3 regions of the Streptomyces sp. TN58 genome follow, and region 3 is predicted to be linked to each of the others. Evidence: riboswitches for the same ligand, from Rfam matches in the RefSeq annotation. Region 3 holds a riboswitch; each other region holds the start of a gene.
The links. Region 3 has a riboswitch for cobalamin ahead of BSL84_RS25390 (FecCD family ABC transporter permease). Riboswitches for the same ligand answer to the same signal wherever they lie in the genome.
Positions count from the first base shown of each region.

Region 1: linked by a shared signal. The riboswitch ahead of BSL84_RS22320 (ribonucleoside-diphosphate reductase subunit alpha) and the one ahead of BSL84_RS25390 (FecCD family ABC transporter permease) in region 3 are both predicted to bind cobalamin.
Region 2: linked by a shared signal. The riboswitch ahead of cobN (cobaltochelatase subunit CobN) and the one ahead of BSL84_RS25390 (FecCD family ABC transporter permease) in region 3 are both predicted to bind cobalamin.

Region 1 covers NZ_CP018870.1:4,867,469-4,874,547, forward strand. Annotated here, with positions in the region: gene BSL84_RS22295 (tetratricopeptide repeat protein) at 1-73, shown strand, start outside; gene def (peptide deformylase) at 157-801, shown strand; gene BSL84_RS22305 (helix-turn-helix domain-containing protein) at 835-1,800, opposite strand; gene BSL84_RS22310 (hypothetical protein) at 1,882-2,109, shown strand; gene BSL84_RS22315 (ribonucleotide-diphosphate reductase subunit beta) at 2,194-3,264, opposite strand; gene BSL84_RS22320 (ribonucleoside-diphosphate reductase subunit alpha) at 3,264-5,651, opposite strand; cobalamin riboswitch at 5,788-5,917, opposite strand; gene BSL84_RS22325 (GNAT family N-acetyltransferase) at 5,962-6,459, opposite strand; gene BSL84_RS22330 (Uma2 family endonuclease) at 6,538-7,079, shown strand, end outside.
Region 2 covers NZ_CP018870.1:5,880,542-5,887,620, reverse strand. Annotated here, with positions in the region: gene BSL84_RS26665 (precorrin-8X methylmutase) at 1-300, opposite strand, end outside; gene BSL84_RS26660 (cobalamin biosynthesis protein CobG) at 305-1,555, opposite strand; cobalamin riboswitch at 1,942-2,092, shown strand; gene cobN (cobaltochelatase subunit CobN) at 2,123-5,743, shown strand; gene BSL84_RS26650 (immunity 49 family protein) at 5,980-7,079, opposite strand, start outside.
Region 3 covers NZ_CP018870.1:5,564,631-5,571,709, forward strand. Annotated here, with positions in the region: gene BSL84_RS25370 (alpha/beta hydrolase) at 1-575, shown strand, start outside; gene BSL84_RS25375 (DUF4185 domain-containing protein) at 671-1,858, shown strand; gene BSL84_RS25380 (hypothetical protein) at 1,980-2,849, shown strand; gene BSL84_RS25385 (hypothetical protein) at 3,079-3,630, shown strand; cobalamin riboswitch at 3,920-4,054, shown strand; gene BSL84_RS25390 (FecCD family ABC transporter permease) at 4,168-5,265, shown strand; gene BSL84_RS25395 (ABC transporter ATP-binding protein) at 5,265-6,050, shown strand; gene BSL84_RS25400 (ABC transporter substrate-binding protein) at 6,066-7,079, shown strand, end outside.

The DNA of each region.
Region 1 (7,079 bases), 700 kb from region 3:
CGGGCTCCTCGACGGGTGGGTCGCCGACAGCCCTGACAGCCGCGAGTGGCGGGATCTCGAAGAAGTCTGCTGAGCCGGGGCCGTAGGCTGTACGGGCACATCGGTGGCCATCGGCGACCACCGGTGACCGGGACTTACGGAAGGCGTACGGCGGACATGGCGCAGCAGGAGAACCAGGTTGTCGATGGCGGCGAGGTCGTGAACGACGGTTACGTCGTGGACACCGAGGACTGTGAGGCGCGCGAGCTGGCCCACCGGGAGCGCGGCACCGCCCGCCCCATCACGGTCGTCGGCAACCCGGTCCTGCACAGTGAGTGCAAGGACGTCACCGAGTTCGGTGACGAGCTGGCCCAGCTGATCGACGACATGTTCGCCAGCCAGAAGGCGGCCGAGGGCGTGGGCCTGGCCGCGAACCAGATCGGCGTGGACGCCAAGGTCTTCGTCTACGACTGCCCGGACGACGAGGGCGTGCGCCACACCGGTGTCGTGGTCAACCCCAGGCTCGTCGAGCTCCCGGCCGGCTCGCGGGTGCTGGACGACTCCAACGAGGGCTGCCTGTCCGTCCCGACGGCGTACGCCTCGCTGGCCCGCCCGGACTACGCCGAGGTCGAGGGCCAGGACGCCCAGGGCAACCCGATCAAGGTCCGTGGCACCGGCTACTTCGCCCGCTGCCTGCAGCACGAGACCGACCACCTGTACGGCTACCTGTACATCGACCGGCTCTCGAAGCGGGACCGCAAGGACGCCCTGCGCCAGATGGCGGAGGGCACCCCGCGCTACGAGACCGTCCCGAACGACTGACCCGCGACCCCGGTCACGCCTCACGCCTCACGCCTACGCCGCCTGCGGGCCCCGGAAGGCACGCCTGAAGGAGTTCGGCGTGGTGCCCAGGGTCCGCAGGAAGTGGTGGCGCAGCGCGGCCGCGTTGCCGAAGCCGGAGCGGCCCGCGATCGCGTCGACCGTGTCGTCGGTGGACTCCAGCAACTCCTGCGCCAGCATCACCCGCTGGCGCAGCACCCACTTGTACGGCGTCGTGCCGGTCTCCTGGAGGAAGCGGCGGGCGAACGTGCGCGGTGACATGTGCGCGCGCTCCGCGAGTTGCTCGACGGTGATCTCCTCCGCCAGGTGGCGGGCCATCCACTCGATCACCTCACCCACCGTGTCGCAGGACGTGCGCGGCAGCGGCCGCTGGATGTACTGCGCCTGCCCGCCGTCCCGGTGCGGCGGGACGACCATCCGCCGCGCGATCGCGTTGGCCACCTCCGCGCCGTGCTCCTGGCGGACCACGTGCAGGCAGGCGTCGATGCCCGAGGCGGTGCCGGCCGAGGTGATCACCGGGCCCTCGTCGACGTAGAGCACGTCCGGGTCGACCAGCGCCCGCGGGAAGCGCCGCGTCAGGGCCTGGGCGTGCATCCAGTGGGTGGTGCAGCGCCGGCCGTCCAGCAGACCCGCCGCGCCGAGCACGTAGGCCCCGCTGCACACGCTGAGCACCCGCGCGCCGCGCTCCACCCCGCGCCGCAGGGCAGCCAGGAGCGGCTCCGGGAAATCGCGCTCGGAGGCGTTGCGGAAGGCGGGCACGCAGATCAGGTCGGCGCTCTCCAGCCGCTCCGGCCCGTGGGCCGGGGTGAACCCGAAACCGGTGCCGGACATGGCCAGCGGCCCGTCCTGCCCCGCGCAGACGGCGAAGTCGTACACCGGCAGTCCGTGGTCGCTGCGGTCGATCCCGAAGACCTCGCAGAAGATCCCGAACTCGAAGGGGGCCACGTCGTCGAGGAGGGCCACGGCCACATTGGTCAACATGCACCCAGTGTGGCAGTAATTCGCTCTTCCATGGCAGTCCTGCCAGTGGCCGGGTCGTGTGAACGGAGCGACAGTGGATACATGAACACGTTCCTGAGCTACCTCGCCGTCCTCGCCGTCGCCGCCCTGCTGCTCGCCCCCAGCCTCTACGGGGCCCTGCGCGAACGGCGGATCGACCGGCAGATCCGGGCCGTCGAGACCCGGCTCGTGTGGCTGCCCCGGCAGAAGGCGGGCGGCATGCCGCCCACCCCGCGCCGCCGGCACGGCCCGCAGCCCGCCGGCGCGCGCCCGGGACGCCTCGCCCACTGAGCCGCGACGGCGCCCGCCACCGCCCCGGGACGCGAAGAGCCGGGACGCGATTCGTTCGCGTCCCGGCTCTCGGTGCTTTCCGGCCTAGAAGTCCTCGTCCAGGTCGACCGTGCCCTCGACCGCGACCTGGTAGGCCGACGGACGGCGCTCGAAGAAGTTCGTCAGCTCCTGGACGCCCTGCAGCTCCATGAACGAGAACGGGTTCTGCGAGCCGTACACCGGCGGGAAGCCGAGGCGGACCAGGCGCTGGTCCGCGACGCACTCCAGGTACTCGCGCATCGACTCGGTGTTCATGCCCGGCAGGCCGTCACCACACAGGTCGCGGCCGAACTGCAGCTCCGCCTCCACGGCCTCCTTCAGCATGTCGGTGACCTGCTGCTGGAGCTCGTCGTCGAAGAGCTCGGGCTCCTCCTTGCGGACGGTGTCCACGACCTCGAAGGCGAAGTTCATGTGCATCGTCTCGTCACGGAACACCCAGTTGGTGCCGGTGGCCAGACCGTGCAGCAGACCGCGGGAGCGGAACCAGTACACGTACGCGAAGGCGCCGTAGAAGAAGAGGCCCTCGATGCACGCGGCGAAGCAGATCAGGTTCAGCAGGAAGCGGCGGCGGTCGGCCTGCGTCTCCAGCCGCTCGATCTTCTCGACCGAGTCCATCCACTTGAAGCAGAACTGCGCCTTCTCACGGATGGAGGGGATCTCCTCCACCGCGTCGAACGCCGCCGCGCGGTCGTCCGGGTCGGGCAGGTAGGTGTCGAGCAGCGTCAGATAGAACTGGACGTGCACGGCCTCCTCGAACAGCTGGCGCGACAGGTACAGACGCGCCTCAGGGGAGTTGATGTGCTTGTAGAGCGTCAGCACCAGGTTGTTCGAGACGATCGAGTCGCCCGTCGCGAAGAACGCGACCAGCCGGCCGATCATGTGCTGCTCGGCGGGCGTCAGCTTCGCGAGGTCCGCGACGTCCGAGTGGAGGTCGACCTCCTCCACCGTCCACGTGTTCTTGATCGCGTCCCGGTAGCGCTCGTAGAAGTCCGGGTAGCGCATCGGACGGAGCGTGAGCTCGAAGCCCGGGTCCAGGAGGTTCTTGACTTCGGAGGTGTCGGCACGAAGTGCCGTCGTTGAGGGGCGGTGGTCGGGTGACGGGTGGGGGGAGCTCATTACTGGCACGCCTCGCAGGACTCGGGGTTCTCAAGGGAGCAGGCCAGCGCCTCGGCGTCGACGGCCTGCGGGAGGGCCACCGGAGCGGCGGTGGCGGCCTGGGCGGCGCGGGCGATCTTCGTCGCCGGGCGCGAGCGCAGGTAGTAGGTGGTCTTCAGGCCCTGCTTCCAGGCGTACGCGTACATCGAGCTGAGCTTGCCGATGGTCGGCGTCTCCAGGAACAGGTTCAGCGACTGCGACTGGTCCAGGAACGGCGTGCGGGCCGCCGCCATGTCGATCAGACCGCGCTGCGGGATCTCCCACGCCGTGCGGTACAGCTCGCGCACCTCGGCCGGGATCCAGCCGAAGCCCTGCACCGAGCCCGAGGAGTCGCGCAGCGCCTCACGGGTCTGGGCGTCCCACACGCCGAGCTGCTTCAGCTCCTCCACCAGATAGCCGTTGACCTGGAGGAACTCGCCCGACAGCGTCTCGCGCTTGAACAGGTTGGAGACCTGCGGCTCGATGCACTCGTACACGCCGGCGATCGAGGCGATCGTCGCAGTCGGCGCGATGGCCAGCAGCAGGGAGTTGCGCATGCCGGTCTCGGCGACCCGGGCGCGCAGCGCGTCCCAGCGCTCCGGCCAGTTCAGCTCGGTGTCGTAGTGGTCCGGGTGCAGGACGCCACGCGCGGTACGGGTCTGCTCCCAGGCCGGCAGCGGGCCGCTGCGCTCGGCGAGGTCGCAGGAGGCCTCGTACGCGGCCAGCATGATGCGCTCGGAGAGCTTGGTCGACAGGGCCTTCGCCTCGGGGGAGTCGAAGGGCAGCTTCAGCTTGAAGAAGACGTCCTGGAGGCCCATCGCGCCCAGGCCCACCGGACGCCAGCGGGCGTTGGAGCGGCCGGCCTGCTCGGTCGGGTAGAAGTTGATGTCCACCACGCGGTCGAGGAAGGTCACCGCCGTGCGGACGGTCTCGTCCAGGCGCTCCCAGTCGATCTCGCCGGTCTCCGGGAGCACGAAGGCGCCCAGGTTGACCGAGCCGAGGTTGCAGACGGCCGTCTCTCCGTCGTTGGTGACCTCGATGATCTCGGTGCACAGGTTCGAGGAGTGGACGACGGTGCCCGGCTCGGCGGTCTGGTTGGCCGTGCGGTTGGACGCGTCCTTGAAGGTCATCCAGCCCTGGCCGGTCTGCGCGAGGGTGCGCATCATCCGGCCGTACAGGTCGCGGGCGGGCATGGTCTTGCGGGCCAGGCCGTCGGCCTCGGCCTTGCGGTAGGCGGCGTCGAACTCGTCGCCCCACAGGTCGACCAGCTCGGGCACGTCGGCCGGGGAGAACAGCGACCACTCGGCGTCGGCGTTCACGCGGCGCATGAACTCGTCCGGCACCCAGTGGGCCAGGTTCAGGTTGTGGGTGCGGCGCTGGTCCTCACCGGTGTTGTCGCGGAGCTCCAGGAACTCCTCGATGTCCGCGTGCCAGGTCTCCAGGTAGACGGCGGCGGCGCCCTTGCGGCGGCCGCCCTGGTTCACGGCGGCGACGGAGGCGTCGAGGGTCTTCAGGAACGGCACGATGCCGTTGGAGTGGCCGTTGGTGCCGCGGATCAGCGAACCGCGGGCGCGGATGCGGGAGTACGACAGGCCGATGCCGCCCGCGTGCTTCGACAGGCGCGCGACCTGGTGGTAGCGGTCGTAGATCGAGTCCAGCTCGTCCAGCGGGGAGTCCAGCAGGTAGCAGGAGGACATCTGCGGGTGCCGGGTGCCGGAGTTGAAGAGCGTGGGGGAGGACGGCAGGTAGTCGAGGCGGCTCATCAGCCGGTACAGCGAGGCCACCTCCTCGACGGCCTGGACGCTCTCGTCCGCGGCGAGGCCGCAGGCCACGCGCAGCATGAAGTACTGCGGGGTCTCGATGACCTGACGGGTGATGGGGTGGCGCAGCAGGTAGCGGCTGTGCAGGGTGCGCAGGCCGAAGAAGCCGAAGCGGTCGTCGGCGCCCTCGGCGAGGGTGTGCTCGACCAGTGCGTCCAGGCGGCTCGCGTGCGCGCGTACGAACTCGGCGGTGCGGTCGGCGATGAGGCCCTCGCGGTGGCCGACCTCGACGGAGGCGGAGAAGGAGGTGGATCCCTGGCTCGCGGCCTCGTCCCGCACGGCCAGCGTCAGCAGGCGGGCGGCGAGCTTCGAGTAGGCGGGGTCCTCGGAGATCAGACCGGCGGCGGACTCGGTGGCCAGACCCCGCAGTTCGGCGTCGTCGGCGGCGGAGCTGCGGCCGCGGAGCGCGGCGGCGGCGACGCGGCCCGGGTCGGTGTCGGGGAGGTCCGCCGTCAGTTCGGTGAGGGTACGCAGCAGCGTGGCCCCCGGGCCCTCGGTGTTGTCGCCAGAAACGGACTCGGCGCGCGGTGCGGAAGGCGCGATGGTCACGGCGGGAGCTCTCCCTCGCTCGGCCCGGTCAACGGCGGGCGGGCGCGGGCGCATGCGGGCGTGGCAGGAACGGGCACACCGCATGGCGTCCACCGGCCCAACCGCGAGGCCCGGACGTGTCGGCACCCGGGTCGGTCGATCCGGGCGCGCTGACGGCAGGTCATCGGACTTGGCGTCCGGATGTCGGACACTTCATACCGTTGCGGGACAGTTCCGGATTCCCACCGGATTCCCCTGCGGCGACAGCAGGCATGAGCATACATGTGGGGGCGGCCTCATGCGGCAGCCCCCACATGTAGTGTCGGCGCGGCTACAGCTTGAGTCGGTACGTCAGGAGTTTCAGGCCCTCGATGGGCGCCCAGTCCCGCTCCGGAGTGCGTACGAAACCCAGCCGTACGTAGATCCGGTGGGCCCCGGCCATGCTGCGCTGGGTGGAGAGCACCAGGCCCGTGACGCCCTCGATCGCCCGCGCCCGCTCGACGCACGCCCGCACCAGGGCCTCGCCGGCGCCCTGGCCCCGGGCCGCGTGGGCCACCGCCAGCATCCGGAACTCCGCCTCGTCCGGGCCGGCTATGTCGGCGAGCGGGCTGCCGGGTGCGGCGAAGGTCACCCCGCCGAGCACCCGCCCGTCACGCTCGGCGACGAGCACCTCGGCCCGGGCGGCCCGGCCGGCCACGTCGCGCAGCACGTGCAGGTACGCGTCGTCCTCGTTGAAGTCCAGGTGCCCGTCGGCGAGGTAGGCCTGCGCCGTCATCTCGCCCAGCTCGGCGTGGTCGGCGTCCCGTACCGCTCTGATCGTGATGTCCATGCGGTCGAGTGTGCAGGACGCCTGTCGGCGCCCGGCGCTATCGTCGGAGACAGCACCGTCGAGGAAGGTGAGCGAGGCATGACCGTGATGACCGACAGGCCCCACATGCTGACCGAGGACTTCGAGGCTGTCGCGCGTATAGCCGCCAGAGAGGTCGAAGGTCTGCGGCTGGAGTTCATCGACGGGGTCATCAGGAGCAAGGCAGTGCCGGACGGAGATCACGACCGCATCGTTCTGTGGCTCGCACGCATCTGCATGCAGCACCGGCCCGAGCTGTGGCTTCACGTGGAGCGGGGGTTGGCTGTGGGGGACTACCGCTCGGGTCGCGCCCGTCCCGATGCCGCTCTCGCGGTCGATGACGCGTTTGTCGGCCAGGGCGAGTGGGCCGACCCCGCTCCGGTCCTGATGGTCGTAGAGGTCACCTCGTACGACACCGACACGGACCGGCGTGACCGCGTGGAGAAGCCCCTCGCCTACGCCCAGACGGGCATCCCTGTGTACCTGCTCATCGACCGGGAGGCGTGCGACGTGACCGTGTTCAGTGAACCGGACGGCCGCAGGTATGCGAACACCCGTACGGTGGAGTTCGGGAACGACGTTGAGCTCCCCGATCCGGTCAA
Region 2 (7,079 bases), 320 kb from region 3:
GATCACGTCGTTGTCGGCGGGCAGCCGCTTGCGGGTGACGCCGCTGGCGACCATCTGGACGTCGCACAGGATCGGCGCGCCCGCCTCCAGCGCGGCGCGGGCGCGCAGCACCACCTCGGGGGTGTACCCCAGGTCCTGCGGGAGGTCGGTCATCCCGCAGGCGTGAATCATGCGCACCGCGACCTGGGCGACCGAGGCGGGCAGCCCGGAGAGGTCCGCCTCGGCGCGGATCGTGGCAAAGGACTGGCGGTAGATCGCGGCGCCGTCCTTCTCGTACTCAAACACGGTGTACTCGCTCATTTCTTCACTGCGTCTTCGGACTCTGGGGTGATGAGGTGTTCGCGCGTGCGGCCGTGAGGGCGGCCGCCAGGTCTGGCCGGTGCGGCAGGGTGCGCCCGTCCACGGAGAGCCGGTAGCCGTCCGCGGTGGCGAGCGCGTCCACCCACTGCGTGCCCCGCGGGTGGCCGCAGCGGCGCTCGCAGCCCGACCAGTGCACGGGCAGCGGCCCGGGTGCCCGCTCCACCAGGGCGCGGGCGTCGGCGCGTACGTCCGCGAGGGACTTGGCGCAACCGGGGCGCCCGGTACAGGCCGTGACGGACCGCCAGGGACTGTCCGGGGAGACGACCAGGCCGGCCTCTTCCAGCGGGGCGGGGTCCGCGGCGCCGGGGAGGACGATCGTGCGCCACGGGGTGATCCGCAACCCGCCGCCGCGCTCGGCCACTTGGACGAGGGCCCTCCACTGTCCGGTGCTCAGCCGGCCGAACGGGGGCAGCACGCACAGCGGATCGTACGGTCCGGGCGGGGGCGGGGCGCAGTACGGCCAGTCCACGGCGGGCACGCGCACCGCGCCGATGCCGGCGTCGGCCAGCCGGGCCGCGAGCAGCCCGTCGTCCAGGGCGTGTCCGGCGGGCAGTTCGGCCACGCGCCAGGCGCGGGTGCCGGCCGCGTCCACGGCGTCGAGGAAGTACTCGGCGGCGAGCAGCGCGGCCCGTGGGGCGTCCCGGCCGGCGACGGCCACCGCGCCCTCGGCCGCCCCGAGGCGTACCAGGGCCCGGTCGCCGGGCTGTCCGAGAACGGTGATGTCGGGTTCCAGGGCGGCCACGTCGCCGCGTCCGTCGTCGAGGGCGAAGAGGAAGCGGCCGGACAGGGCGGTGACGCGGGTGTTCGCGCACAGCAGCCGGTCCAGCTCGCGTACCCAGGGCAGGACGTCCTGCGAGGTGGGGGTGGCGACGATGTTGCGTACGCGTTCGTGCGCGGGCGCCGGCAGCAGCCCGGCGGCGTCCAGCACCTCGGCGAGCCCGGCACCGCAGCCGTCGCCGAGGCCGCGCAGCTGCACGTTGCCGCGGGAGGTGAGTTCGAGGTGCCCGTCGCCGAACCGGTCGGCGGCGCAGGCGAGGTGCGCGGCCTGCTCCGCGGTCAGCGCGCCGCCGGGGATCCGCACCCGCGCGAGGTACCCGTCGTCCGCCGCGTGCAGCCGGAGCGCACCGGGGCAGGCGTCACCGCGGTCCCGTATGACGGGTTCGTCCCGCGATACGGCGGAGGGGGGCTGGGGCATGGCGGCGAGCATACCCACGATTCAACTCCCCGGAACTGTGTCCACCGCCACCCTCCGCTTCGAGCCCCGCCGGCGTTTGAGGCGCGGGGACCCGGGGGCAGAGCCCCCACATTCCAGCCCCGCCGGCGTTTGAGGCGCGGGGGCCCGGGGGCAGAGCCCCCACATTCCAGCCCCGCCGGCGTTTGAGGCGCGGGGGCCCGGGGGCAGAGCCCCCACATTCCAGCCCCGCCGGCGTTTGAGGCGCGGGGGCCCGGGGGCAGAGCCCCCGCAACGGCGCCGCACCCGCGCACCGCACCCGCCCCAACCGGCGGAGCCACCCGCCAACCCACCCGCCCAACCGGCGGAGCCACCCGCCCAACCGGCGGAGCCCACCGCCACCTAGGATGACCACCGGCGTTCCATACGGTCCGCCGTCGCCGAGGACGGCGACATGGGAGGAAGCCCGGTGCGATTCCGGCGCGGTCCCGCCACTGTGAACCCGGCAGAGCCAGACGGCCGGGTGAGTCAGGAACTCCCGCTGTCCTCACTGCCCGGGGCGCGGAAACCCCGAGGAAGGCCTGCCGCCGCATGATCCTGCTGCTGTCGACGTCCGACACCGATCTGCTCAGCGCCCGCGCGGCGAACACGGCGGACGCCCCCGTCCCGTACCGGTTCGCGAACCCCTCCCGCCTTCCCCTCGACGACCTCCCCGGCCTCCTCGACGGCGCCGACCTGGTCGTCGTACGCCTCCTCGGCGGCCTGCGCGCCTGGCAGGACGGCCTGGACCTGCTGCTGGCCCCCGGCCAGACCCGCCCGGTCGTGGTCCTGACGGGCGAACAGGCCCCGGACGCCCAGCTGATGGAGGCCTCCACCGTCCCGATCGGCATCGCGGCCGAGGCGCACGCCTACCTCGCGCACGGCGGCCCGGCCAACCTCGAACACCTGGCCCGCTTCCTCTCCGACACCGTCCTGCTCACCGGCCACGGCTTCGAGCCGCCCGCCGCCGCACCCACCTGGGGACCCCTGGAGCGCACCACGCCGCCGCGGACGGACGGCCCCGAGATCGCCGTGCTCTACTACCGCGCCCACCAGATGAGCGGCAACACCGGCTTCGTGCACGCCCTGTGCGAGGCCATCGAGGCGCACGGCGCCCGGCCGGTCCCGCTGTACGTCTCCTCCCTGCGCAGCCCCGAGCCGGCCCTCGTCGAGGCCCTGAAGTCCGCGGACGCGGTCGTCACCACCGTCCTCGCGGCCGGCGGCACCAAGCCCGCCACCGCCTCGGCGGGCGGGGACGACGAGTCCTGGGACGCGGGCGCGCTCGCCGCGCTCGGCGTGCCGATCCTCCAGGCCCTGTGCCTGACCGGCTCCCGCTCCGCCTGGGAGGACAACGACGAGGGGCTGTCCCCGCTGGACGCCGCGACGCAGGTCGCCGTACCGGAGTTCGACGGCCGTCTGATCACCGTCCCGTTCTCCTTCAAGGAGTTCGACGAGGACGGCCTGCCCGCCTACGTCGCCGACCACGAGCGGGCCTCCCGGGTCGCGGGCATCGCCGTACGCCACGCCCGGCTGCGCCACATCGAGCGCCGCGACAAGAGGATCGCGCTCGTCCTCTCGGCGTACCCGACCAAGCACTCCCGCATCGGCAACGCCGTCGGCCTGGACACCCCGGCCAGCGCGGTGGAGCTGCTGCGCACCCTGATCGCCGAGGGCTACGACTTCGGCCCGGTCACCGAGATCCCCGGCCTGGTGTCGGGCGACGGCGACGAGCTGATCCGCGCCCTGATCGAGGCCGGCGGCCACGACCAGGACTGGCTCACCGAGGAGCAGCTGGCCCGCAACCCGGTCCGCATCCCCGCCGCCGACTACAAGCGCTGGTTCGCCGAGCTGCCGGCCGAGCTGCGCGACAGCGTCGAGGAGCACTGGGGCGAGGCCCCGGGCAGCATGTTCGTGGACCGTTCCGCGAACCCGGAGGGCGACATCGTCCTGGCCGCCCTGCGCCGCGGGAACCTCCTGATCCTCATCCAGCCGCCGCGCGGCTTCGGCGAGAACCCGATCGCGATCTATCACGACCCCGATCTGCCGCCCTCGCACCACTACCTGGCCGCGTACCGCTGGATCCAGGCGCGCGCGGAGGACGGCGGCTTCGGCGCCGACGCCATGATCCACCTGGGCAAGCACGGCAACCTGGAGTGGCTGCCCGGCAAGAACGCCGGCCTGTCCGCGGCCTGCGCCCCGGACGCCGCCCTCGGCGACCTGCCCCTTGTCTACCCGTTCCTGGTCAACGACCCGGGCGAGGGCACGCAGGCCAAGCGCCGCGTGCACGCCACCCTGGTCGACCACCTGGTGCCGCCGATGGCGCGCGCGGAGTCGTACGGCGACATCGCACGGCTGGAGCAGCACCTGGACGAGTACGCACAGATCTCCGCGATGGACCCGGCGAAGCTGCCGGCGATCCGCGCGCAGATCTGGACGCTGATCCAGGCGGCGAAGCTCGACCACGACCTGGGACTGGAGGAGCGTCCGGACGACGACGGCTTCGACGACTTCCTGCTGCACGTCGACGGCTGGCTGTGCGAGGTCAAGGACGCCCAGATCCGCGACGGCCTGCACGTCCTGGGCGGCGCGCCGTCGGGTGAGGCCCGGGTCAACCTGGTCCTGGCGATTTTGCGCGCCCGGCAGATCTGGGGCGGCACCGCCGCCCTTCCGGGTCTGCGCGAGGCGCTGGGCCTGGACGAGTCCGCGGCCACCCGTACCTCGGCCGACGCCGTCGAGGAGACGGCCCGCGCCCTGGTGCAGGCGATGGAGGACGCGGGCTGGGACCCCGCCGCGGTCTCCGCGGTCGCGGCGGACCACTCCCCGGAGGTGGGGGCGGTCCTGGCCTTCGCGGCGAACGAGGTCGTGCCGCGCCTGGCGGGCACCACGGACGAGATCGCCCACGTGGTCGCGGCCCTCGACGGCCGGTTCGTGCCGGCAGGCCCCTCCGGTTCGCCGCTGCGCGGTCTGGTGAACGTCCTGCCGACGGGCCGCAACTTCTACTCGGTCGACCCCAAGGCCGTCCCGTCCCGCCTCGCGTGGGAGACGGGCCAGGCCCTGGCCGACTCCCTGCTCACGCGCTACCGCACCGACAACGGCGAGTGGCCGGCCTCGGTCGGCCTGTCCCTGTGGGGTACGAGCGCGATGCGCACGGCGGGCGACGACATCGCCGAGGCTCTGGCGCTGCTCGGCATCCGCCCGGTCTGGGACGAGGCCTCGCGGCGCGTGACCGGGCTGGAGCCCATCCCGCTCGCGGAGCTGGGCCGGCCGCGCATCGATGTGACGCTGCGCATCTCGGGCTTCTTCCGCGACGCGTTCCCGCACGTGATCGGCCTGCTGGACGACGCGGTGCGGCTCGCGGCCTCGCTGGAGGAGCCGGAGTCCGGCAACTTCGTACGCGCGCACGCGCAGGCGGATCTGGCCCTGCACGGTGACGAGCGCCGTGCGACGACCCGTATCTTCGGCTCGCGCCCGGGTACGTACGGGGCGGGCATCCTGCAGCTGATCGACTCCCGCGACTGGCGTACGGACGCCGACCTGGCGGAGGTGTACACGGTGTGGGGCGGTTACGCCTACGGCCGCGGCCTCGAAGGCCGGCCCGCGCGGGACGAGATGGAGACGGCCTACAAGCGGATCACGGTCGCGGCGAAGAACACCGACACCCGCGAGCACGACATCGCGGACTCGGACGACTACTTCCAGTACCACGGCGGCATGGTGGCCACCGTACGCGCGCTGCGGGGCACGGCCCCGGAGGCGTACATCGGCGACTCCACCCGCCCGGAGACGGTCAAGACGCGCACCCTGGTGGAGGAGACCTCGCGGGTCTTCCGCGCCCGCGTCGTGAACCCGAAGTGGATCGAGGCGATGCGCCGCCACGGCTACAAGGGCGCCTTCGAGCTCGCGGCCACGGTGGACTACCTCTTCGGCTACGACGCCACGACGGGCGTCGTCGCGGACTGGATGTACGACAAGCTCACCGAGGCGTACGTCCTGGACCCGGCCAACCGGGCGTTCCTGGAGGAGGCCAACCCGTGGGCGCTGCACGGCATCGCGGAACGCCTCCTCGAAGCGGAGTCGCGCGGCATGTGGGAGAAGCCGGACGCGCGGATCCTCGAAGCGCTGCGCCAGGTGTACCTGGAGACCGAGGGCAATCTGGAGGGTGAGGCGGAGTAGGACCACATCCGCCTGCGGCCGCTCGGCGGCCGTACACGGGCCGCACGGCGAAGGCCGTCCTCCCCCGCACCCGTCGACGGGCGTGGGGAGGACGGCCTTCGCGCGGCGCCCTGCTCCGGCCGGATCCGCGCACCCCGAGTACGCGCACGGCCGGAGGGCAGGGGTCGGCACCACACACGTGGGCAAACCTAACCCAATCGGACAATCAGCTCGCGTTGCGGCACGCCGCCGGTGTGTCAGGAGATGTCCTCGACGCGCTTGCCGTCGACGAGGTGGCGGGGCAGGTACGCCAGCCCCTCCGGGTCGATCGGGAAGCCCTGGTCGTGGGCGAGGCAGGCCATGGCGAGCACGCCGAGCGCCACCCGGGCGCGCGGCGCCCCGGACTCCCGCCAGTAACCGCCGTGTTCGGCGATGGCCTCGGGCAGCACCTCGGCGAAGGTCTCGTGCTCACGGGTGAAGAGGCGGTGGAAGAGCGCCACCGGCTGGAAGTCCACACCGTTGACGAACTCGTCCGGCGCGTGGGTCAGCGCCTCGGGCAGGGACGTCTGCATGGCGGCGAGCAGCTTCTCCACGACCGCGTCGGTGGGGCCGCCGGAGAGGTAGGTCCGCAGGGCCTCGATCCAGTGCAGGACGTGGACGTCGACGGTGTCGTCCTGCCGCAGCACCTCCAAGGGCACCTCGCACAGCCGGGCCACCCGGTCGTGCGCCCGGCAGACGAGCGCGAGGTAGACGGCGTCGAGCCAGGCGCGGGCGTCCGCGGGCGGCGCCGCGGGCGTGGCGGGCAGCCGCAGGGTGTTCCCCTCGCCCAGACACCACTGCTCCGGCCCGGAGCCGGTGAACAGCGCGGTACCGAGCCGTACGGCCGTTTCCCACGCGTCCCACGTGTCGATCTCGGACGCGACGGGATCGGCGGTGCACCGGACATGGGCCAGCGCCAGTGCCGAGGCGAAGGCGTCACCGAGCCCCGACGGGTCCTGCGCGAGCCGCGCCACGGACTCGACGGTCGCACGCGTCAGCTCGGCCGGCCCCGGGGCGGCTCTCCCCACGCGGATCCGGCCGGCCCGGTCGAGACGGACCAGGCCCTTCATCAGGGCCACCAGCTCCTGCGGCGGCCGGAGCGACAGCGTACGCGTCTCCTCGTCGACGACGGTGAGCGAGGTCAGGCCGCCCCGGTGCCACCAGTACACGCGCGGCGACAGGCTCCCGGGCCCGTCCTCGTAGGCGCCGAGGCCGTAGGTCGCCAGGTCGTTGAGGGCCTGCACCACCGAGCCGTCGGCTATCGGGTGGAAGGCCAGCAGATGCCGGGTCGGGACGACGACGAGGGCACCGGCGTGCG
Region 3 (7,079 bases):
GGGCCGTCGTCGGACTGTCCATGGGCGGCTACGGCTCCCTCCACTACGCCGAGGCACGCCCCGACCTGTTCGGTCACGTCGCCGCGCTCTCCGGAGGAATCGACTTCGGCATGCCGCAGGTCCGCGCCGCCGTCCTGGCCACCGAGCTCAACCTCACCGGCGCCTGGTGCGCCGTGAGCAGTTCCTCCAGCACGTCCGGCTCCGGCAAGTGCACCGGCTACGGTCCCTACGTCGACAGCGACGCCATCTTCGGCTCCCCCTACCCGGTTTTCAACGCCGACCGCGTGTGGAAGGCCGTGGACCCGGCCGCGCCTGCCAACCTCGCCAGGCTGTCCCGCACCGGCATCACCCTCTACACCGGCAACAACGATGTCATCGACGTCCACACCGCGGCGGCCTCCAAGACCGTCAAGGCCCGCCTCGACCAGCTCGGCGTCCCCAGCCGCCTCGTCAACTACGGCAACGGCGCCTCATTGGCCCCGGGCTGCAACGGCGGCCACAACTACGGTTGCTGGGCCCCGGCATTCGCCGACTACGTTCCGGGCCTCGAAGCCGCCTTCGCCGCGGCGGGCTGACGCACGCCCAGGCCCCCCCGGGCCCGCGCACACCCCATCGCATCGCACTCACAGGCACCATCTGCTCCCCTTCCCCTCTGCTCGGAGGAACGACCATGACCGAATCGCCCCCCACGGGCCGCCGACCCCACCTCTCTCGCCGTACCGTCCTCAGGGCCGGCGGCGGCCTTGCCCTGGGCGCAGGCCTGGCCGCCGTCGCCCCGGCCACCCCCGCCTGGGCCGCACAGCGCGGCACCCCCCTGTGCGACGAGCCCGGGGACTCGGCCGCCGCCCAGGGGATCGGCTCCAGCGACCTCGCCATCCCGTACTACCGCGAACACGACGGCACCTGGGGCTACGTCTTCGGCGACACATGGTCCGGCATGCAGCAGTACGGCGACTACCTCGGCTCGCCGCTGATGCTTTGCCAGGGCGGGTTCGACGCCTCCGGCGCGACCCCCATCTCGTTCACCTGGGCATTGCCCACGGGCGGCCAGGCCCGGCAACTGTTCGACTACCGGACCAACGCGGACAACGGGTTCGGCTTCGAGGTGAGCCGCATCCCCAACGATTGCATCGAGTTCGGCGGACGCACGTACATCCAGTACACCTCGGTCGGCACGTGGGAGCCGCCCGCGGGCTACGACGGCTCGGTGATGTCCGGCGTCGCCTACTCGGACGACCACGGCGTCACCTGGCACGACTACCCGTACCACTGGGCGGGTGACATGCAGGGCGTGAACCAGTCCATGTACGGGATGTGGTCCTTCGCGGGCATCGACCCCGACGGCTGGCTCTACATCTTCTCCAAGCGCTGGAACGGGACACACCGCAACACCGCCGACGGTGGGGCCATCCAACTCTTCCGGATCCGCCCCGACGACTTCCGGGCGGGGAACTTCGGCGCCCAGCAGAACTGGGCACACCACGAAGGTCGCTGGCAGTGGACCAACGCCGTCGGGCCCTCGCCGATCCTGACCGGCAACCACATCGGCGAGTTCTCGGTCAAGCGGATCGGGGGCCGGTACTGCATGAGCTACTTCGACGTCACCGACTACTCCATCAGCACCCGGTCCGCGTCGCGTCCCGACGCCGTGTGGACCGCACCCAAGCCGCAGATCGTCGGGGACAACCGCTGGCCGGCGAACCACTGGGGCAAGCCGCAGATCCCCTACCTGTACGGCGGCTACATCCACCCGGGCAGCGCGAGTGCGACCTCGCTCACCCTCATCGTCTCCCAGTGGCCCGGCGTCCTGCACCAACCGCCCTACCGGGTCCTGCAGTTCGACGGCATCAACCCCTAGCCGCGCCCTACGGCACCGCGGCGGGGCGCCTCAGCCGTGATCCACATCGCGTCGATCGACACCCCGCCAAGGGCATGGCGGACGAGGCACGAACAGCCACCCCGACAGACAGGAAGCACGCATGTTCCGACGACTCAGCACACTCACCATGACCCTGGCACTCGCCGGGACCCTCGGCGCCGGCACCGCCTCCGCCGCCGACACCGCGCCGGAGGACCGCGTTTCCGGCAAGCGCGTGCACAACGGCATGCAGATCGCCTTCAACCCGGCCATGCCCGACGCCTTCTGCACCGTGGGAGCGGTCGGCAAGGACGACTACGGGCGGAAGATCGCCATATCCGCGGGCCACTGCATCAACGACCCGCGCTATGCGGACCGCGAGATCCACGAGAACATCGCCCCCGTCTACCACCGGCAGGACATCGCCGCCGGCCCGATCGGGTACGTGCGCTATTTCAAGGACCCCGAGGGTTCGATGACCGGACACCTGACCAAGGACTACATGATCATCGAACTGGTCGATGGAGTGGCACTCTCATCACAGGGGCCGCATCTGAAGCAGACCGACGAACTGGAGGTCCCCGGCGGCAAGGCCAGCCCGAACGCCCTGTCGCCCGCCCGCGACGACGAGCGTCTCCTCGGCGCCGCTCTGTTCAACAACAACGAACTCGTGGTGTCCGGGCAACTGGGCGTCTGGTACGGGCGGATCACCAACAGCAGCAGCGGCATCTACCAGTCGCACGCCAAGCACAAGGGTGGCGACTCCGGCGGCCCGGCCATCTGGCACGTACCGGGCACCGCGTACCCCTCTGAGGCCAATGGATTCCAGGCGGAGGGCCCCTGGGCGGGCATAACCAAGGGCATCATCCTCGGCATTCCCCCCTACGTGTACACCAGCTCGGCCAACATCCTCGCCGACCTGCGCGCCCGTGACACCGCCGATCCCGCCGACGTCTACGGCTCGGGCTTCGAGGTGACAAGCAACCCGTAGAGCAGCACGTTCTTACGAGCGCCCACACAGGGAGGAGGGCCGGCCGATCAGAGACGTGGACATCGCGGAAGCCGGACTTGTCGTGCTGGCTTGATCGCACTTCGGGAGATCACGGCATGACCCGTCCGCGACCCGCTCCCTCATCAGTCCGACGCGCGGCGCGTCCTCTTCGGCATGTCCTGACCGCCCACCGCCCGCGAAACTTTCGATCAGTAACACAGGGGGAACCTTGCACACTCGTACGGTACTCGCCGTCCTCGCCGCCGCCACATTCGCACTCACCGGATGCTCCGGCGCCCAGGAGCTGTCTTACGGTGCCACGGCGAAGAAGGACAACCTTGAGGTCAGCGTGTTGCGCGTGGTCGCCGGGACCTCCGGCGACCTGTCCGTGCTCAAGGAGGCAGCCAAATATCAAGGCCGTACGCCGTACTACGTCCATTACCGCGTGACCAAGACCGACGCCGGCGATGTGAACGGACCCTCCTTCGACGTCACGGCGGACGGTGCCCTGTTGACCCGGTTGAACATCATGAGCGCCTTCCCGGAACCCATCGTGGGCACGGACGGGAAGCTCAGCTACAAGGACGCTCCGAAGTTCGACAAGTGCCTCGACGAACACAACTTCAGCGAGTTCAAGCAAGCCGCGGCCGGCGAGAGTTACGAGGCATGCACGGTCTACCTCTCCGCCTCGGGCTCCAACGCGGCGCCCGAGAAGGTCGAGTGGGTAAAGGGCGGCCTTCTGCGGCGCAGCGACGACCAGGCGTTCGCCGTCTGGAAATGAGCCCACCCGCGGAGAGCGCCACTCAGTCGGGAACGCACAGCCGCTTGGGTTGGCGACGGTGCCGTTGCGGGAGCGGGCTACAGCGGCGCCACCCGCTCCCACAGGTCGTCGCCGGGGCTGTCCGACCGGCGCGGCGAGCGCTACGGAACGGGCCCGGTCCGTGCTGAGTCAACGGCGTGGCGCCATGCCGCTTCCTGTGCTCAGAAGCAGTTGGGCGTCCCAAGCCTTCGATCCTGCCGCCTGCCAGACACACCCCACCCCCCGATCTGCGGTTCGGTAGCGAAGGCGCCTCGCGTGCAGGCTATGCTGCAACCCGTCCCACGGGGGAAGTCCGGTCGAAGTCCGGCGCTGACCCGCAACGGTAGACGGAGGCGCACACGCGGCTCCGTGAGCCCGATTACCCGCGGCGACGAAGGCTCCTGTCAATTCGCCGTGGACTGCGAGAAGGCGCTGCGCAGGGCGCCCCGCGTCCCGGGCCGCTCCTGTGCTCATGCAGGCACGGCTTGAGGCGAAGGCGATCCGCCCGTGGCCACACCCCTGGAACTCGAACCAGCCGCGCCACCTCACACAGCGCCTACCGGCGTCGGCCCTGCGCCGCCCAAGCGCGTATCCCTGCCCCTGCTCTTCGCCACCCTGTGCTTCGCGCTTGTGCTCTCCATCGTTTGTGGGGCGGGGCTGGGGGCGTCGGGACTGTCCTGGGGCGAGGTGCTGCGTTTTCTGTGGGCGGGGCTGACCGGCGGTTCCATAGCGCATGACGAAGTCCCGGCTTACACGATCGTGTGGGAGCTGCGCTTTCCGAGAGCGGTGCTGGCCGCGGTCGTCGGAGCCGGCCTGTCGGCGATCGGGGTGGCCGTGCAGGCCATGGTCCGTAACGCCCTCGCCGACCCGTTCGTCCTGGGCATATCCTCGGGCGCGGCCGTCGGCGCCAATGCCGTCCTCCTCTTCGGAGCCTTCGGCGCTCTCGGCCTGTGGGCCCTGTCCACGGCGGCCTTCCTCTCCGCGCTCCTCGCCATGGCGCTGGTGTACGCGATCGCCCACACCGCTGATGGTCTGACCCCGCTGCGGCTCGTCCTGACGGGCACCGCGATGTACTACGGCTTCTCGGCCGTCACCACCTTCATGGTGTTCGCGGCCGAGCGCGGCGAGGCGGCCCGCTCCGCGATGATGTGGCTGCTCGGCAGCCTCGGCGGAGCCAGCTGGGCCTCCGTTCCCATCGCCGCGGGAGCCGTGCTCCTCGGCCTCGCCCACCTCACCGTGTCGGCGCGTCGCCTGAACGCCCTGGCGATGGGTGACGAGACCGCGGCCGCCCTGGGGGTGGACGCGGGGAGGCTGCGCAAGGAGCTGTTCCTGGTCTGCGCCGCCGTCACGGGGACCGTGGTCGCGGTGAGCGGAGCGATCGGTTTCGTCGGCCTGATGGTCCCGCACGCCGCACGGATGCTGGTCGGCGCGGACCACCGCCGGCTGCTGGCCGTCGCCCCCCTCGCGGGCGCCGTCCTGCTGATCTGGGTGGACATCCTGTCCCGGGTGGTGCTCGCGCCCGTCGAGCTGCCGGTGGGCGTGCTGACCGCCGCCATCGGCGTGCCGTGCTTCGTCCTGCTGATGCGCCGCCGCTCCTACACCTTCGGAGGCGCGTGATGCGGATCGACATCGACGCACTGACGGTCGAGGTCGCCGGCGCGCGGCTGGTACGGGAGGTCACGCTCCGCGCGGACGAAGGGCAGGTCGTCGGGCTCGTCGGGCCCAACGGCAGCGGCAAGTCCACGCTGTTGCGCTGCGTCTACCGGGCCCTGCGCCCCTCGGCCGGTACGGTCCTGCTCGGCGGTGAGGACCTGCACTCCCTGAGTGCGCGCGAGGGCGCCCGTCGGCTGGCCGCCCTGCCCCAGGAGGCGGTCACCGAGTTCGACTTCACCGTCGCCGAGGTCGTGGCGATGGGGCGCCTGCCGCACCAGCGGTCCATGGCCCGGGCAACCGACGAGGACCGGAAGGCGTGCGAGGCCGCGCTGGCGAGGGTCGGCGCCGGCCACCTCGCCGACCGCGGCTTCCTCACCCTCTCCGGCGGCGAGAAGCAACGGGTCCTGATCGCCCGCGCCCTCGCGCAGCAGCCCCGGGTACTGGTGCTCGACGAGCCGACCAACCACCTCGACATCGCTCAGCAGTTGGAAGTGCTGGCTCTGGTGCGCGGCAGTGGGCTGACGGTGCTCACCGCGCTGCACGACCTCAACCTCGCCGCGCTCCACTGCGACCTTCTCCACGTCATCGACAGCGGCCGGATCGTCGCCTCCGGCGCTCCGCACGACGTGCTCACGCCCGAGTTGCTGGCCGAGGTCTTCGGCGTACGGGCCCACCGGGTACCGCATCCGGAGTCCGGCGCCGTACAGCTGCTCTTCGACCGTCTCCTGCCCGATCAGTCCGCTTTCTGAGGAGTCATGGCCATCATGCCGAACCTGGTACGCCCCGCCGCACTCGCACTCGCCGCCGCCCTGATGCTCACCGGATGCGGCGCGGAGGTCACGTCTCGGGAAGGAGAGGGTGGCGATGCCAAGGCAGGCGGCGGCCGATATCCGGTGACCATCGAGAACTGCGGCCAGAAGAAGAGCTATGACAAGGCCCCCCAGCGCGTGGTGACCAATGACGTCGGTATTACCGAGATCATGTTCGCGCTCGGACTAGAGGACCGTATGGCGGGCTATGTGATGCCCGACGACAGGGGCGATCTCGCATCCGTTCCCTGGAAGGACGCTTACCAGAAGACGAAGTGGCTCTCGAAGAAGACGATCAACAAGGAGCTGGTCCTCGACGCCCGCGCCGATCTGGTGTTCGCGGGCTGGAACTACGGCTTCAACGAGGGGGAGGGCTTCAGCCCCGCCGAGTTGGAGAAGGTGGGCATCGACTCGTATCTGCTGAGCGAGTCGTGCCGTAACGGGCAGGGAAAGGCGCGCGGGGTGATGCCGCCGCTCGAAGCGCTGTACACCGATTTGCGGAACCTGGGAAAGATCTTCGATGTCGACGACCGGGCGGAGGCCCTCGTCGCGGGCTTTGAGAAGCAGGTGGCCGAAGCGGAGGCGAAGGCCCTGAAGGGCGCTGACCGTCCGCGCGTCTTCCTCTACGACGACGGGCAGGACAAGCCGCTGACCTCGGGTCTGTACGCCGGGCCGCACGACATCATCACGAGGGCGGGTGGCGATCACGTCATGAAGGACCTCAAGGACAGCTGGGCGACGGTGGGCTGGGAGACCGTGGTCGAGCGTGACCCTGAGGTGATCGTGATCAACGATTACGGTGACACCACCGCGGACCAGAAGCGGAAGTTTCTGAAGTCCTATCCGCCGCTCGCCGGCGTCTCGGCCGTCAAGAACGACCGGATCGTCGTCCTCGACTACGCGGAGCTGGTGGAAAGCCCGCGCAATCCCGCGGCCATCGCCTCACTCGCCGCGGACCTGAGCACATTC